One region of the Streptomyces sp. NPDC001922 genome, then DNA from elsewhere that is predicted to be linked to it. Evidence: predicted binding sites of a transcription regulator. Region 1 holds the regulator's gene; the other holds the start of a gene.
The links. The regulator HrcA, encoded in region 1, represses chaperone genes, less so after heat shock. The targets are predictions, from matches to a motif close to TTNGCACTCNGNNNNNCNGAGTGCNAA.
Positions count from the first base shown of each region.

Region 2: a site for HrcA is predicted at 4,672-4,698, ahead of ACFYYR_RS28830 (FmdB family zinc ribbon protein). Genes of this name have one in related genera too.

Region 1 covers NZ_JBIASV010000001.1:476,208-483,829, forward strand. Annotated here, with positions in the region: gene ACFYYR_RS02015 (nitronate monooxygenase) at 1-455, opposite strand, end outside; gene dnaJ (molecular chaperone DnaJ) at 624-1,763, opposite strand; gene hrcA (heat-inducible transcriptional repressor HrcA) at 1,766-2,782, opposite strand; gene ACFYYR_RS02030 (MBL fold metallo-hydrolase) at 2,955-3,692, shown strand; gene ACFYYR_RS02035 (DUF3097 domain-containing protein) at 3,726-4,550, shown strand; gene ACFYYR_RS02040 (hypothetical protein) at 4,602-4,817, opposite strand; gene hemW (radical SAM family heme chaperone HemW) at 5,048-6,280, opposite strand; gene ACFYYR_RS02050 (SpoIIE family protein phosphatase) at 6,381-7,622, opposite strand, start outside.
Region 2 covers NZ_JBIASV010000017.1:197,672-205,293, forward strand. Annotated here, with positions in the region: gene ACFYYR_RS28815 (penicillin acylase family protein) at 1-585, opposite strand, end outside; gene ACFYYR_RS28820 (potassium/proton antiporter) at 1,074-2,603, shown strand; gene ACFYYR_RS28825 (MFS transporter) at 3,112-4,431, shown strand; gene ACFYYR_RS28830 (FmdB family zinc ribbon protein) at 4,708-5,058, shown strand; gene ACFYYR_RS28835 (S-methyl-5'-thioadenosine phosphorylase) at 5,198-6,085, shown strand; gene mscL (large conductance mechanosensitive channel protein MscL) at 6,580-7,110, shown strand; gene ACFYYR_RS28845 (hypothetical protein) at 7,304-7,516, opposite strand.

The sequences.
Region 1 (7,622 bases):
ACGGTCGCCACGGTGAGGGTTCCGGCCTTGGCGAAGGCGTCGAACACGGCCCGGGAGGGGCAGCCGAAGGTGAAGGAGACGACCGGGACCGGGTTGTCGAGGAGGATCGCGACCTTGGCCTCGTAGGCGTCGTCGGTGCTGCCGTCCGTCTCGCCGAGCGGGGTCTCGTACCAGGTGGCCTCGCCCGCGAGCTGTTCGCGGTAGACGTCGACGGCGGCCGCGTCGGCGACGGAGGGCTGCGGCATGAACAGATTGACGCCGAAGGGCCGGCCGGTCAGGCCGCGCAGCGCCTTGATCTCCTCGTACATGGCCTCCGGCGTCTTGTAGCCGGCCGCCAGGAAGCCGAGGCCGCCCGCCTCGGACACGGCGGCCACGAGCTCGGGGCAGGACGCGCCACCGGCCATGGGGGCCTGCACGATCGGGTACCGGGAGAGGTCGGTGAGCGCGGAGGGCATGACCACATGGTGTCACGCCCGCCGGGCCCGGCACGGCCGGACCCCGGAGCCGGCGTCCGGCGCGCGCCACCCGGCCGGAAGGACGGCCGGGGACACGGGTGTTGCCTGCCGGGGCTGCCGGCGGGGCGTCCGCGGCCCGGCGGTCGGAACCACCGGGCCGGCGTGGCCTCAGCGGCCGTTGAAGGCGTCCTTCAGCCGGGAGAACAGCCCCTGCTGTCCGGGCTGGAAGTGGCCGGAGGGCCGCTCCTCGCCGCGCAGCTTGGCGAGCTGCCGCAGCAGGTCCTCCTGCTGCGGGTCGAGCTTGGACGGCGTCAGCACCTCGACGTGCACGATCAGGTCGCCGCGTCCGCCGCCCCGCAGGTGGGTGACGCCGCGCTGGTGCAGCGGGATCGACTGGCCGGACTGGGTGCCGGGCCGGATGTCGACCTCCTCCAGCCCGTCGAGCGTCTCCAGCGGGCACTTGGTGCCCAGCGCCGCCGCCGTCATCGGAATGGTGACGGTGCAGTGCAGGTCGTCGCCGCGCCGCTGGAAGACCGGGTGCGGCAGCTCGTGGATCTCGACGTAGAGGTCGCCGGCGGGCCCGCCTCCGGGGCCGACCTCGCCCTCGCCCGCGAGCTGGATCCGGGTGCCGTTGTCCACACCGGCCGGGATCTTGACGGTGAGGCTGCGCCGCGAGCGGATGCGTCCGTCGCCCGCGCACTCCGGGCAGGGGGTCGGCACGACGGTGCCGAAGCCCTGACACTGCGGACACGGCCGCGAGGTCATGACCTGGCCCAGGAAGGACCGCGTCACCTGCGACACCTCGCCGCGGCCGCGGCACATGTCACAGGTCTGCGCCGAGGTGCCCGGCGCCGCGCCCTCGCCGGTGCACGTGGTGCACACGATCGCGGTGTCGACCTGTATGTCCTTGGTGGTGCCGAAGGCCGACTCGTCCAGCTCGACGTCGAGCCGGATCATCGCGTCCTGGCCGCGCCGGGTGCGGGACCGCGGCCCGCGCTGCGAGGCGGTGCCGAAGAACGCGTCCATGATGTCGGAGAAGTTGCCGAAGCCCGCGCCGCCGAAGCCGCCCGCGCCACCGCCTCCGCCGGCCTGCGAGAGCGGGTCCCCGCCGAGGTCGTAGACCTGCTTCTTCTGCGGGTCCGAGAGCACCTCGTAAGCGGCGTTGATCTCCTTGAACCGCTCCTGGGTCTTCGGGTCCGGATTGACGTCCGGGTGCAGTTCGCGAGCCAGGCGCCGGAACGCCTTCTTGATCTCGTCCTGCCCTGCGTCGCGGCGCACGCCCAGTACGGCGTAGTAGTCCGTGGCCACTTTTACGACTCCGCCAGGATCTGTCCGACGTAACGTGCCACTGCGCGTACCGCTCCCATCGTTCCGGGGTAGTCCATGCGGGTCGGTCCGACCACGCCGAGTTTGGCGACTGCCTCGTCGCCCGAACCGTAGCCGACCGCGACGACCGATGTGGACGTCAGCCCCTCGTGGGCATTCTCATGCCCGATTCGTACGGTCATGCCGGAGTCCTTGGCCTCGCCGAGCAGCTTGAGGAGCACCACCTGCTCCTCGAGAGCCTCCAGCACCGGCCGGATGGTCAGCGGGAAGTCGTGTCCGAAGCGGGTCAGATTGGCGGTACCGCCGATCATCAGCCGCTCCTCGGTCTCCTCGACCAGCGTCTCCAGAAGAGTCGCCAGGACGGCGGAGACCGTGCCCCGGTCCTCCGTCTCGAAGGACTCCGGAAGATCCTGCACCAACTGCGGCACATCCGCGAACCGGCGGCCCACGACGCGGCTGTTGAGCCGGGCCCGGAGGTCCGCCATCGAGGTCTCGCCGAACGGCGCCGGGCAGTCCACCAGGCGCTGTTCGACCCGCCCGGTGTCCGTGATCAGCACCAGCATGATCCGGGCCGGGGCGAGGGAGAGCAGTTCCACATGCCGGACGGTCGACCGCGTCAGCGACGGGTACTGGACCACCGCGACCTGCCGGGTGAGCTGCGCGAGCAGCCGGACCGTGCGGCCCACGACGTCGTCCAGGTCGACCGCGCCGTCCAGGAAGTTCTGGATGGCCCGGCGCTCCGGCGAGGACAGCGGCTTCACGCCCGCCAGCCGGTCCACGAAGAGCCGGTAGCCCTTGTCGGTGGGGATACGGCCGGCGCTGGTGTGCGGCTGGGCGATGTAGCCCTCGTCCTCCAGCACCGCCATGTCGTTGCGCACGGTGGCCGGGGACACGCCGAGGCCGTGCCGCTCGGTGAGCGCCTTGGAACCGACCGGCTCCTCGGTGCCCACGTAGTCCTGGACGATGGCGCGCAGCACTTCGAGTCTGCGTTCACTGAGCATGCGCACACCTCCAGTGGTGGTTCCGTGGGCCTCTGCCTGGCACTCGCTGTATCTGAGTGCCAGCTTCCCCCGCCTCAGTGTACGGCGGGGTGGTGTGAACCGGGCAAGGGCCGTCACCGCCGGTGTTGGCCGGACGGCGGGTCACCGTACCGCTCCGCCGTAGCCTCGTCGCATGGATCACACAACGGAAGAGCCGCGTTGGGAGATGCTCGCGCCGGGGGTCGAACGGCGCAGACTGCCCGTCTGGGACATGACCGCCGGGGTGGTGCACGGCCCGGACGCGGTGCTGATGGTGGAGGCCGGTTCGAGTCTGCGCGAAGGCGCGGAACTGGCCCGCCAGGCAGCGGGGTCGGCGGGCCGGAGGGTGACACATCTCGCACTCACCCACCCGCACTTCGACCATGTGCTCGGGATGGACGCCTTCCCCGGGGCGGAGGTGTACGCCGCCGTCGGCATGGACCGGCTACTGACCTCGCACCGGGAGCGGGAGGCCCTGCGTGCCGACGCGGTGCGGCAGGGGGTGGAGCCCGCCGCCGCCGCGGAGGCCACGGAGCGGCTGGCGGCGCCGCACCACCTGATCAGCGGCGAGATGACGATCGCACTCGGCGGCGGCCGGGAGGCGGTGCTGGTGAACGTCGGCCCCGGCCACACCGGACACGACCTGGCGGTGCTGGTACCGGGCACCGGCGGGGCCCCGAGCGTGCTGTTCTGCGGCGACCTGGTGGAGGAGTCGGGCGAACCGCAGGCCGGGCCGGACGCCGTACCGGCCCAGTGGCCCGCGGCCCTGGACCGCCTGCTGGACCTGGGCGGCGAGGACGCGCTGTACGTCCCCGGCCACGGCGCGGTGGTGAATGCCCGTTTCGTCCGGGAGCAGCGGGACGAGCTGGCGGCCCGTTTCGGCGTGTCGTAGTCACGACCAGCCGTTTCTTCCTACTGTCGGGCGATGCGCAGCAGAGAGTACGGGCCGGACCTCACCCCGCCGTGGAAGAAGCAGCAGCCCGCCCCGGAGGTTCCGGCCGAGCCCGGCCTGGTGGTCGAGGAGGTGTCGACCGGCTTCTGCGGCGCGGTGATCCGCTGTGAGAAGACGGCGGAGGGACCAACGGTCACGCTGGAGGACCGGTTCGGCAAGCACCGGGTCTTCCCGATGGTGCCGCGCGGCTTCCTGGAGGAGGGGCGCGTCGTCACCCTGGTGCGCCCGTCGCACACGGCGCCCGCCCGCACCGGCCGCACTGCCTCCGGCTCGATCGCCGTCCCCGGAGCGCGTGCCCGGGTCGCACACGCCGGGCGCATCTACGTCGAGGGGCGGCACGACGCGGAGCTCGTGGAGCGGGTCTGGGGCGACGACCTGCGGATCGAGGGCGTGGTCGTGGAGTATCTGGAGGGGGTCGACGACCTTCCGGCGGTGGTCCGGGACTTCTCCCCCGGTCCGGACGCCCGGCTCGGCGTCCTCGTCGACCATCTGGTGCCCGGCTCCAAGGAGTCGCGGATCGCCGAACAGGTCACCGACGCCCACAGCCTGGTCGTGGGACACCCCTACATCGACATCTGGGAGGCGGTGAAGCCCGCGTCCGTGGGCATCCCCGGCTGGCCGTCGGTCCCGCGCGGGCAGGACTGGAAGACCGGGGTGTGCCGGGCGCTGGGCTGGCCGGAGAACACCGGGGCGGCCTGGCGGGAGCGCGTCCTCGCCTCCGTGAACAGCTACAAGGATCTGGAGCCGGCGCTGCTGGGCCGGGTCGAGGAGCTGATCGACTTCGTCACCGCGCCGTGAGGGGTGCCGGCCCTGTGCCCGCGCTCCTCGTGCATGGACCCCTGAGTCCCGTCAGAGGCCGGTGGGGCGCGCGGGCCCCGGGGAGCCGGCCGGCCCGGTGAACCCGGCGGCGCCCCCGGAGCCCGCGGGTTCCGCCCAGCCGGGGACGCCGGGCGGGCGCGACACCGCGAAGAGCATCGCCGCCAGGGCGACGCCCTCCCGCGGGGCCTCCGCCGCCCCGCCGCGGGACGGTGAGGGCGGCCGGGAGGGCTCTCGGGAACCCCTCATGTCACTCACAACACAGGATGCTCCGTGCCCTCAGGAATCACTGCACCGCGAGGGGCCCGGGCGGCGGGCCGGTGCCGTCCGGGGCGCCGTCCGTGCGCGGGCGCGGGAGGGGCGTCACGGCGTCGTGCTCGGCCCGGCTGGCGTGCGTTGCGCCACCCGGAACGCCGGCGACGCGGCCCGGGGCATCGGTCGGCCCTCTGCCTCCGGCCCGCCGTCCCGGCCCCCTCGGCTCAGTCGACCAGGTCCCGGACGACGGCGTCGGCCAGCAGCCGGCCGCGCAGGGTGAGCACGGCCCGGCCCGCCTCGTACGGCTCCGGCTGGAGCAGGCCGTCGGCGAGGGCGCGGGCGGCGGCCCGGGTGCCCGCCGGTGCCAGCAGACCGAGCGGGCAGCCGTCGCGCAGCCGCAGCTCCAGCAGGATCCGCTCGACCCGCCGGTCCTCGTCGGCCAGGATCTCCCGCCCGGCACCTGGCGACCGCCCCTCCGCCAGGGCCTGGGCGTACGCGCCCGGGTGCTTCACGTTCCACCAGCGGACACCGCCGACGTGGCTGTGCGCGCCCGGACCGGCGCCCCACCAGTCGGCCCCGGTCCAGTAGAGCTCGTTGTGGCGGCAGCGCCCGGCCGCCGAGGTCGCCCAGTTGGACACCTCGTACCAGTCGAAACCGGCGCGGGAGAGCGTCTCCTCGGCGATCAGGTAGCGGTCGGCGTGCACGTCGTCGTCGGTCATCGGCACCTCGCCGCGCCGGATCCGCCGGGCCAGCTGGGTGCCCTCCTCGACGATCAGCGCATAGGCGGACACATGGTCCGGGCCCGCCTGGACCGCCGCGTCCAGGGAGGCGCGCCAGTCGTCGTCGCTCTCCCCCGGCGTGCCGTAGATCAGGTCGAGGTTCACATGGTCGAAGCCGGCGGCCCGGGCCTCGGCGACGCACGCCTCGGGCCGGCCCGGGGTGTGGGTGCGGTCCAGCACCTGCAGGACGTGCTGCCGGGCGCTCTGCATGCCGAAGGAGACCCGGTTGAAGCCGGCCGCCCGCAGCTCCTCCAGATAGCGCGGATCCACCGACTCCGGATTGGCCTCGGTGGTGATCTCCGCGCCGTCCGCCAGCCCGAACTCCTCCCGGACGGCCGCGAGCATCCGCCCCAGGTCCGCGGCGGCCAGCAGGGTCGGGGTGCCCCCGCCCACGAACACCGTCTCCACCGGCCGCGGGTCGTCGCCCAGCACCTTCCGGGCGAGCCGGATCTCCTCGGCGACGGTCTCCGCGTAGTTGTCCCGGGAGGCCAGGGCGCCGCCGGAGCCTCGCAGCTCACTGGCGGTGTAGGTGTTGAAGTCGCAGTACCCGCAGCGGGTCGCGCAGTACGGCACATGCAGATAGAAGCCGAGCGGCCGCTCGGCCGCCCCGTCCAGGGCGTGGCGCGGCAGGGTCCCGGCTGAGGGCATGGGCTCGCCGTCGGGCAGTGCGGATGGCATACGGCCCATTGTCCCCCGACGCGACGGTGTCCCGGCCGCGGACGTCCGGGGCGGCTGCGGGGCCGGTGCCGGGACCGCCATGACGGGCCGGAGCCCCGGGTCACCGGCGGTGGAGCACCAGCAGCGCCAGGTCGTCGTCGGGCGGGGCCGTATCGAAGCCGTGCACCAGCGCGCGGATGCGCTCGGCGGTCCCGGCCGCGCCGAGCCCCGCGCACCCCGCCAGCGCGGCGGCCAGGCCGTCGCCGTCGTCGAACTGCCGCTGTCCCGAGCGCCGCTCCGTCACCCCGTCCGTCACGCACAGCAGGGTGTCGCCGGGTTCCAGGTCGAACGTCCCGGCCTCGTACGCGGTGTCCTCCAGCACGCCGAGCAGCACCTGCGGCGCGGCCACCGGCCGCACCCGGCCGTCCGGGCGGAGCAGCAGCGGCAGCGGGTGGCCGGCACTGGCCAGGGTGCAGCGGAGGCCGCCCGCCTCCCCGGTCGCCACCAGTTCCCCGAAGAGCAGGGAGAGGAACCGGACCTGGGTGACCTCGCCCGCCGGGTGGGCGCCCGCGGTGGCCACCGCGGCGACGGCGGCGACGGCGGCCGCCGCGGCCTCGGTCGCCTGCGTCGCGTCGTCCACCAGCATGCGGTTGAGCCGGTCGAGCACCCCGGCGACACCGTGGCCCTCGTGGGCCAGCAGCTTGAGCCAGGGCCGCACGAGACCGGTGACGACGGCCGCCTCCGGGCCGCTGCCGCAGACGTCGCCGAGGGCGAAGCACCAGCGCCCCTCACCGGCGTGGAAGATGTCGTAGAAGTCGCCGCCGGCCCAGGCGCCCTCACCGGCGGGTTCGTACACCACCTGGGTGTCCACGCCGGGGACGGCCGCGATGCTCCGGGGCCGCAGGCCCTGCTGGAGCACCAGGCTGGTGGTGGCCTGCCGCGTGTACTGGCGCGCGGAGACCACCGCCAGCGCGACGCGCCGTGCGAAGTCCTCGACCAGCGCCGTCACTTCGTCCGGGATGCGCGCCAGACCGGCCCGGCCGAGCAGCAGGGTGCCGGCGCTGCGGCCGCCCGCGAAGAGCCGGCAGGCGAGCGCCGAGCCGTGCTCGTCGCCGGGCTCCGGATCCGGCCACTCCGCGAGCACCGGCCCGTCGGCGGACCCGTCGGGCGCCGGAACGGCCACCACCGCCGCGGCCTGCGGCCACGGCCAGGGCACCGGCCAGCCCAGCGCGGCATCGGGCAGCGCCGGCGGGTCCTTCTCCAGCACCGTGCGCAGTCCCTCGATCCGGGTCTCGTTGGCGTGCCACACGCGGGCCAGACGGGGCTGGGCGCCGGGGCCCCGCCCGGCCTCGCCGTCCAGCCA
Region 2 (7,622 bases), on a different contig from region 1:
CCAGGCCACCGAGTCGACCGGGGTCCACTTCTGGGGCGTGTAGTCGTTGGTGAAGCCGAGCGCCGCGTACTCCACGGACAGGTCGGAGCCCTTGTGGTCCTTCAAGTAGGCGTTGACACCGGCGGAGTAGGACTGCAGGTTCTTCTTCGTCTGCGGCGACAGCTTGTGGTCGTACTCCTGCTGCGCGACCTTGCGCCACCCCATGGTCCGCAGGAAGGCGTCGGTCTCGACCTGCCCCTTGCCGAACATCTCGGACAGCCGTCCGGCGGTCATGTGCCGACGGACGTCCATCTCCCAGAAGCGGTCCTGCGCCTGGACGAATCCCTGCGCCCGGAAGAGGTCCTCCTCCGTGTCGGCGTAGACCTGGGGTATGCCGTGGCCGTCACGCTTCACCTGGACCGGCCCCGAGAGGCCGTCGAGTTTGACGGAACCCGTGGTCTCCGGGAAGGAGGCGCGCACGGTGCTGAGGCTCCAGTACGTGCCGTAGCCGAAGCCCGCCACGAGGAGCAGCACGACTGCGAACACGAGAAGCCGGGCGCGTCGGCCCTTCCTCTTGCCTGAAGGGCCGGTCTTGTTGGCGGGCATCGCTGTCCTTAGAGGGGCAGGGTGGTCCTGGGAATGCAGGAGCAACCTTAGGCGCAGTGCCCGGACGGCCCCTACGCGGAGTCAGGGTCGGTGCCGGCAAGGGCGCCGCGAGCGTCCGGTGCCGTTTCCGGTGTGGCGCGATCGGTGCGGTTCCGGCGGGCGGGCTGTCCGGTTTCCGTCGCCACGGGATGGGTGGTCCGGCGGCTCGGGGTTCCGGGGCGACGGGCCGGGGTTCCGGGGCGACAGCTCCGGGGTTCCGGGGCGACAGCTCCGGGGTTCCGGGGCGACGGCTCCGGACGGGTGGCTCCGGCTCGGCGGTCCGTCGTCCGGCGCGATTCGCTCTCCGCCGCGCGTCGTCCGGACCGTTCGCGCGGGGGTGTTCGGCAGGATCGGCGGAGATGGTGACCGCTTCCACGGCGGGCCCGCGTCAAGAACCGGTAAAATATTAGGTAAGGCAATGAAGTACCGATCGGCAGGAATGGACGTTCCTGCCGATAACGCAAGAAAGGGTTCGGCCCCTGACTGTTCACCACCTCAATGAACTCCTGCTGGTCTGTTCGCTCGTCCTCCTCATCGCGGTGGCGGCGGTCCGGGTCTCCTCGCGCAGCGGGCTCCCCAGCCTGCTCATCTACCTCGGCATCGGCGTCGCGATAGGGCAGGACGGCATCGGAGTCACCTTCGACGACGCCGGACTGACGCAGTTGATCGGCTACGCCGCCCTTGTGGTGATTCTGGCCGAGGGTGGTCTGGGCACGAAGTGGCGGGAGATCAAACCGGCCCTGCCGATCGCCGCCGTGCTGTCCACGGTCGGCGTCGCGGTGAGCGTGGGCATCACCGCGGCCGCGGCGCACTACCTGGTGGGGCTGGAGTGGCGGCAGTCGCTGATCATCGGCGCGGTGGTGTCGTCCACGGACGCCGCGGCGGTCTTCTCCGTCCTGCGACGGGTGCCGCTGCCGTCCCGGCTGACGGGCGTCCTGGAGGCCGAGTCGGGCTTCAACGACGCCCCGGTGGTGATCCTGGTCGTCGCCTTCTCCTCGACCGGGCCGATCGACAGCTGGTACCTGCTGCTCGGCAAGATCGCTCTGGAGCTGGCGATCGGCGCGGCGATGGGCATCACGGTCGGCTTCCTCGGGGCCTACATAATGCGGCGGGTCGCACTGCCCGCCTCGGGTCTGTACCCGATCGCGGTGATGGCGATCGCGGTCGTCGCCTACGCGGGCGGCGCGCTGGCGCACGGCAGCGGCTTCCTCGCGGTGTACGTGGCCGCCCTGATCCTGGGCAACGCCAAGCTGCCGCACTGGCCCGCGACCCGCGGCTTCGCGGAGGGGCTCGGCTGGCTGGCGCAGATCGGCATGTTCGTGCTGCTCGGCCTGCTCGTCACCCCGCACGAGCTGGGGGACGACATCGTGCCCGCGGTCGTGGTGGGCCTGGTCCTGACGGTGGTGGCGCGGCCGGTGTCGGTGCTGGTGAGCACGGCGCCGTTCCGTACCTCGTGGGCGGAGCGGCTGCTGCTGTCCTGGGCGGGCCTGCGCGGGGCCGTGCCCATCGTGCTGGCGACGATCCCGATGGTCTACGAGGTGGGCGACAGCCGGCGGATCTTCAACATCGTCTTCATGCTGGTGATCGTCTACACCCTGGCCCAGGGGCCGACCCTGCCCTGGGTCGCCCAGCGGCTGCGGCTGCGGCTGAGCGCCGGGGAGCCGACGACGGACCTGGGCATCGAATCGGCGCCGCTGGAGAAGCTCCGCGGCCACCTGCTGTCGGTCACGGTCCCGCAGGAGTCGAAGATGCACGGCGTGGAGGTCGGCGAACTGCGCCTCCCGGCCGGATCCGCGGTGACCCTGGTCGTGCGGGACGAGAAGAGCTTCGTCCCGGCGCCGACCACGGTGCTGCGGCGCGGCGACGAGCTGCTGGTGGTGGCCACGGACCCGGTGCGGGACGCCACCGAGAAGCGGCTCCGGGCGGTGGCCGAGGGCGGCAAGCTGGCGAGCTGGCTGCGCCCGGGCGGCCCGCGCTGAGGACGGCGAGCCGACCGAGCCGGCTGACCCCGGACGCCCGCGCCGAGGGCGGCAAGCCGACGAGCCGGCTGCGCCCGGACGGCCCGCACTGAGGACGGCGAGCCGACCGAGCCGGCCGATCCCGGACGGACGGAGCCACGGCGGACGGGACCGGTGGCGGGCCGCACGCTCCATGCCCTCGTACCAGGCCCTTGCCCCCGCACCGGATCGCGGGAGGCGTCGGCCGCTCCTTCACAGGCCAGTGGCCACAGGCGCCGCATGGATCACAGGAGGGGCCCCGATCCGCCCTGTACAATCAAGGACGCACAAATGACGACCCACTCTGCCTGATGCAGAGCTGGCGCGACCGCATGGCGGCCGCGGTCCCTTCAGCCACCTCGGTGCGGACCCGGTATCTACCGCGGAACATGCGCGAGAGGACAGCTCTCGGCGCACCGTACTGAGAGATCGCCGTTTCAGGGGCCGGTCTCGTCGGACGTGCGCTACCAGGCAGCGGAAAGGCACGGCCGTGGCATCCGCGGTCACCACGTCCCGTCCCGGCTACCGGCAGCTGCTGCGCACCCCCGGCGCCTGGACCTTCCTGCTCCCGGGCTTCACCGCCCGCCAGCCCTTCGCGATGCTGACCATCAGCATCGTCCTGCTCGTCGAGCACACGACCGGCTCGTACGGCGTCGCGGGCGCCGTCGCGGCGGTCACCGGGGTCTCGATGGCCCTGTTCGCGCCGCAGGGCGGCAAGCTCGCGGACCGCTTCGGCCAGAGCCGGGTGCTGGTGCCCGGCGTGCTGGTGCACGTGGTGGCCGCCGGGCTGCTGACGGCGCTCGCGCTCGGCCAGGCGCCCCTCTGGACGCTGTTCGCCGCCGCGGTGCCGACCGGCGCCTCCGTGCCGCAGGTGGGCCCCATGGTCCGGGCGCGCTGGGCGGCGAAGCTCGACGGCCACCCGCTGATGTCCACCGCGGCCGCCTTCGAGTCGGTCACCGACGAGCTCACCTTCGTGATCGGCCCGGTCCTGGCGACCGCGCTGTGCACCGGGGTGCATCCGGCGGCCGGCCTGGTCGCCGAGGCCGCCCTGACCCTGGCGGGCGGGCTGCTCTTCGCGGCCCAGCGCCGCACCGCACCCCCCGTGTCCCGGCCCGGGACCGACGGCGAGCGGGCACCGCGCACCTCGGCCCTGGCCGTGCCGGGCGTCCGCGTGCTGGCGGCGGCCTTCCTGGGCATCGGTTCGGTGTTCGGCGGCATGCAGGTGGCCCTGACCGCCTTCACCCAGGACATCGGGGAGCCGGGGCTGAACGGCCCGCTGTACGGCGTCTTCGCGGCGGGCAACATGCTCGCCGGTGCGGCCTGCGGGGCCATCGCCTGGCGGGCGTCCGCGCGGCGGCGCCTGCTGACGGCGTACGCGGCGCTGGCCCCGGCCTGTTCGGTCCTGTGGACGGTGCACTCGCCGCTGCTGCTCGGGGCCCTCGGCCTGCTGGTGGGCCTCTGCATCGCTCCGGCGCTGATCACCGGATACACGCTGGTGGAGACGCTGGTTCCGGCGACCGCCCGCACCGAGGCCTTCACCTGGCTGACCGGGGCGGTCGCCCTGGGGCAGGCGGCGGCGGTGACGGCGGCCGGACAGCTGGCGGACCGGTTCGGCCCGAGTGCGGCGTTCACCGTCCCGCTGATCGGTACGTCGCTGGCGCTGCTGACCCTGGTGGTGCTGCGCGGGCGGCTGGTGCCGAGCCCGGACGCGGCGTCGCACTCCGGAGGCCGTGGCGTGGTCGCCGGCTCCGCGACCAGGAGCTGGGACTCCGGGGACCGGGACGGCGCGGAGGCCGACGCACGGGTGTGAGAGCGCGCGTTGCGAGAGCCCGCGCGTGAGAGGCCGCGCGTGAGAGGCCGCGCGTGAGGGGCCGCGCGTGAGGGGCCGAGGTGCGGCTGTGGGAAGTCGGCGCACGCGTGCGGGAGACCGGCACACGGGTGCGGGAAGCCGGCGCACGCGTGTGAATCGGGCGCGCGGAGCGTGGGCTCGGTCACCGTGAGGCCGGTCGCAGTGGACTGATCCCGCGGAATGCTGCACTATTGACCGTCGTTAGCACTCATCGAGTGAGAGTGCCAGGAGGAGCAAGTGCCGACCTATCAGTACCAGTGCACCCAGTGCGGTGAAGGCCTCGAAGCGGTGCAGAAGTTCACCGACGAGGCGCTCACGGAGTGCCCGAGCTGCGAAGGACGCCTGCGCAAGGTGTTCTCGGCGGTCGGCGTCGTCTTCAAGGGCTCCGGCTTCTACCGGACGGACAGCCGCGGCTCGTCGTCGAGCAGCACGGCGAAGTCGTCGTCCGCCCCGGCCAAGAGCGACAGCTCGTCGTCGTCGGACTCCTCGTCCTCGGCCGGCTCCTCCTCGACCTCGTCGTCCTCTTCCTCGTCGGCGAAGACGAGCAGCGGGACCGGCGGCAGCGCGAGCAGCTCCTCCGCCGCCTGACGGCACCACCTCTCCGCGGCCCTGCCCGGCCCGGCCGGGCGGCGCGGACGACGGACTCAGCGGACCCCGTGGCCTGATCCAGGCGACGGGGTCCGATGCATGCCCGTGACAACCGGCCGGGGCCCCATAGGGTGATCCCATGGTCGAGACAGTCAGCGCGCAAGCAGAGATAGGCGTCATCGGCGGATCGGGGTTCTACTCCTTCCTCGAGGACGTGACCGAGATCACGGTGGACACCCCCTACGGGCCGCCGAGTGACTCGCTGTTCCTCGGCGAGGTCGCCGGACGCCGGGTGGCCTTCCTGCCGCGGCACGGCCGCAAGCACCACTTGCCGCCGCACCGCATCAACTACCGCGCCAACCTCTGGGCGCTGCGCTCGGTCGGCGTGCGCCAGGTGATGGGGCCGTGCGCGGTGGGCGGCCTGCGGGAGGAGTACGGCCCGGGCACGCTGCTCGTCCCCGACCAGCTGGTGGACCGCACCAAGACCCGCACCCAGACCTTCTACGACGGCGAGCCGCTGCCGGCGACGGCCGGTTCCGCGCCCGCGGGAGTGGAGCCCCGGGCCGCGCAGGTGCCGAACGTGCTGCATCTCGGCTTCGCCGACCCCTACTGCCCCGTGGGCCGGAAGGCGGCCGTGACCGCCGCCCGGGGACAGGACTGGGAGCCGGTGGACGGCGGAACGCTGGTCGTCATCGAGGGCCCGCGCTTCTCGACCCGGGCCGAGTCGCGGTGGCATGCGGCGCAGGGCTGGTCGGTGGTCGGGATGACCGGCCACCCGGAAGCGGTGCTCGCCCGCGAGCTGGGCCTCTGCTACACCTCATTGACGCTGGTCACCGACCTGGACGCGGGGGCGGAGACGGGCGAGGGCGTGTCCCATGAGGAAGTGTTCAAGGTCTTCGCCGCGAATGTCTCACGCCTGCGGACCGTGCTCTTCGACGCAGTGGGCGGGCTGCCGGAGAACGGCGACCGGGACTGCTTCTGCGCGCGGGCTCTGGACGGGCTCGACCCGGGGATCGAGCTGCCGTAGGGGGCGGCCTCGGCTGTAGGAGGCGCCGGCCGCTGAGTGGGGCTGGCTCTTGCTCTTGCTCTTGGCTCTTGGCTCTTGGCTCTTGGGGGCCAGCGGAGACTTCTGTGGGTGCTGTGAACCCCTGAGGGTGACCGCCTTGTCCACAATCGAGGGGTTGTCCACAGGCCTCAGCGGGATGGGGAACATCCGTGCATCGTGGGGGGCGTCCGAGCGAGAACCTCCTCGCGGCAGGCTGGTGATGGCCATGACGGTCACGTCCCCGACAATCGATTCCCCGACGACGCTTCCCCAGGCGGTGCGGCTCCTGCCCGGTGCAGTACGGGCGCTCCCGGGTGCGTTACGGGAGCAGCCCGCTGCCGTACGAACGGGGCTGCCCCGGCGGTCCACCGCCGCCGGCACCTCGGGAGCGGCTGTCGCTGCCACGCCCGGGGTGCGTGATTGGACAGCCCGCCGCTGCCCTGCCGTACATTGCGGAACCATCTGTTCCATTCATCGTGCACGCAGAGAGAGGCACCCCGGTGAGCGAGGAGAACAAGGGCATCCTGGACGGCTTCAAGCAGTTCTTGATGCGCGGGAACGTCGTCGATCTCGCGGTTGCGGTGGTCATCGGAGCGGCGTTCACCAACATCGTGAACACCGTGGTGAAGGGCATCATCAACCCCGTTGTGGGCGCCTTCGGGACCCAGAACCTCGACCATTACACGTTCTGCCTGGGCACCTGCACCAAGAACAAGGCGGGCGAGGCCACCGAGGGCATTTACATCCTCTGGGGCTCGGTGATCAGCGCCACCATCACGTTCCTGATCACAGCAGCGGTCGTCTACTTCCTCATGATCCTTCCGATGAACCGCTACAAGGCCCGGCAGGCTGCCAAGGCGCCCGTGGAGGCCACGCCGACCGAGGTGACGGAGATCGAGCTGCTCACCGAGATCCGGGACGCCCTGGTCGCCCGGCAGGGCGGCTCCGACTGGCAGGGCCCCGGCCCCTCCGGGCCCGGCACCGGCCGCGTTCCGACACAGAAGTAGCACCTGCTCGGGGAGGACCTGTCGGGGCGGCGGCTGCCGCTGCCGGTCCGGAGGCGTGGAGTACGCGAGCTGCGGAGAGATCGCCCCAGCAGGTGGGGCCGCCTCGAGAGGAGCAGCTGCCTCGGACGGCAGAGATGCCTCGAAAGGCGGGGCCGCCTCGGAAGGAGGGGCCGCCTCAGAAGGAGGTGCCGCCTCAGAAGTGGTGCGGCGGCTTCTCGTCGAGGAACCGGGCCAGGTCGGAGGCGCTGTCGCCCTCGGTCGGACGCTCGCCCCAGCCACGGTCGGTGTCGTCCGCGGACGGCCGCCCGAAGGGGTCGTCGAAGTCCACCTTGGCGGCCCTCGGATCACGGGACGCCCCCTGCGCGGGGGCGGGTGCGGACGGTTCGGGCGTAGGGGCACTGCTCATGGCTCCCAGGGTACGGGGCCCGGGCCGGTGGTCGGCGCTGCGTGCCCCGTCCCCACGGGTCGGGCACCACGGTCCGTGCTCCCCTGCTCCTCCCGATGCCGACGGG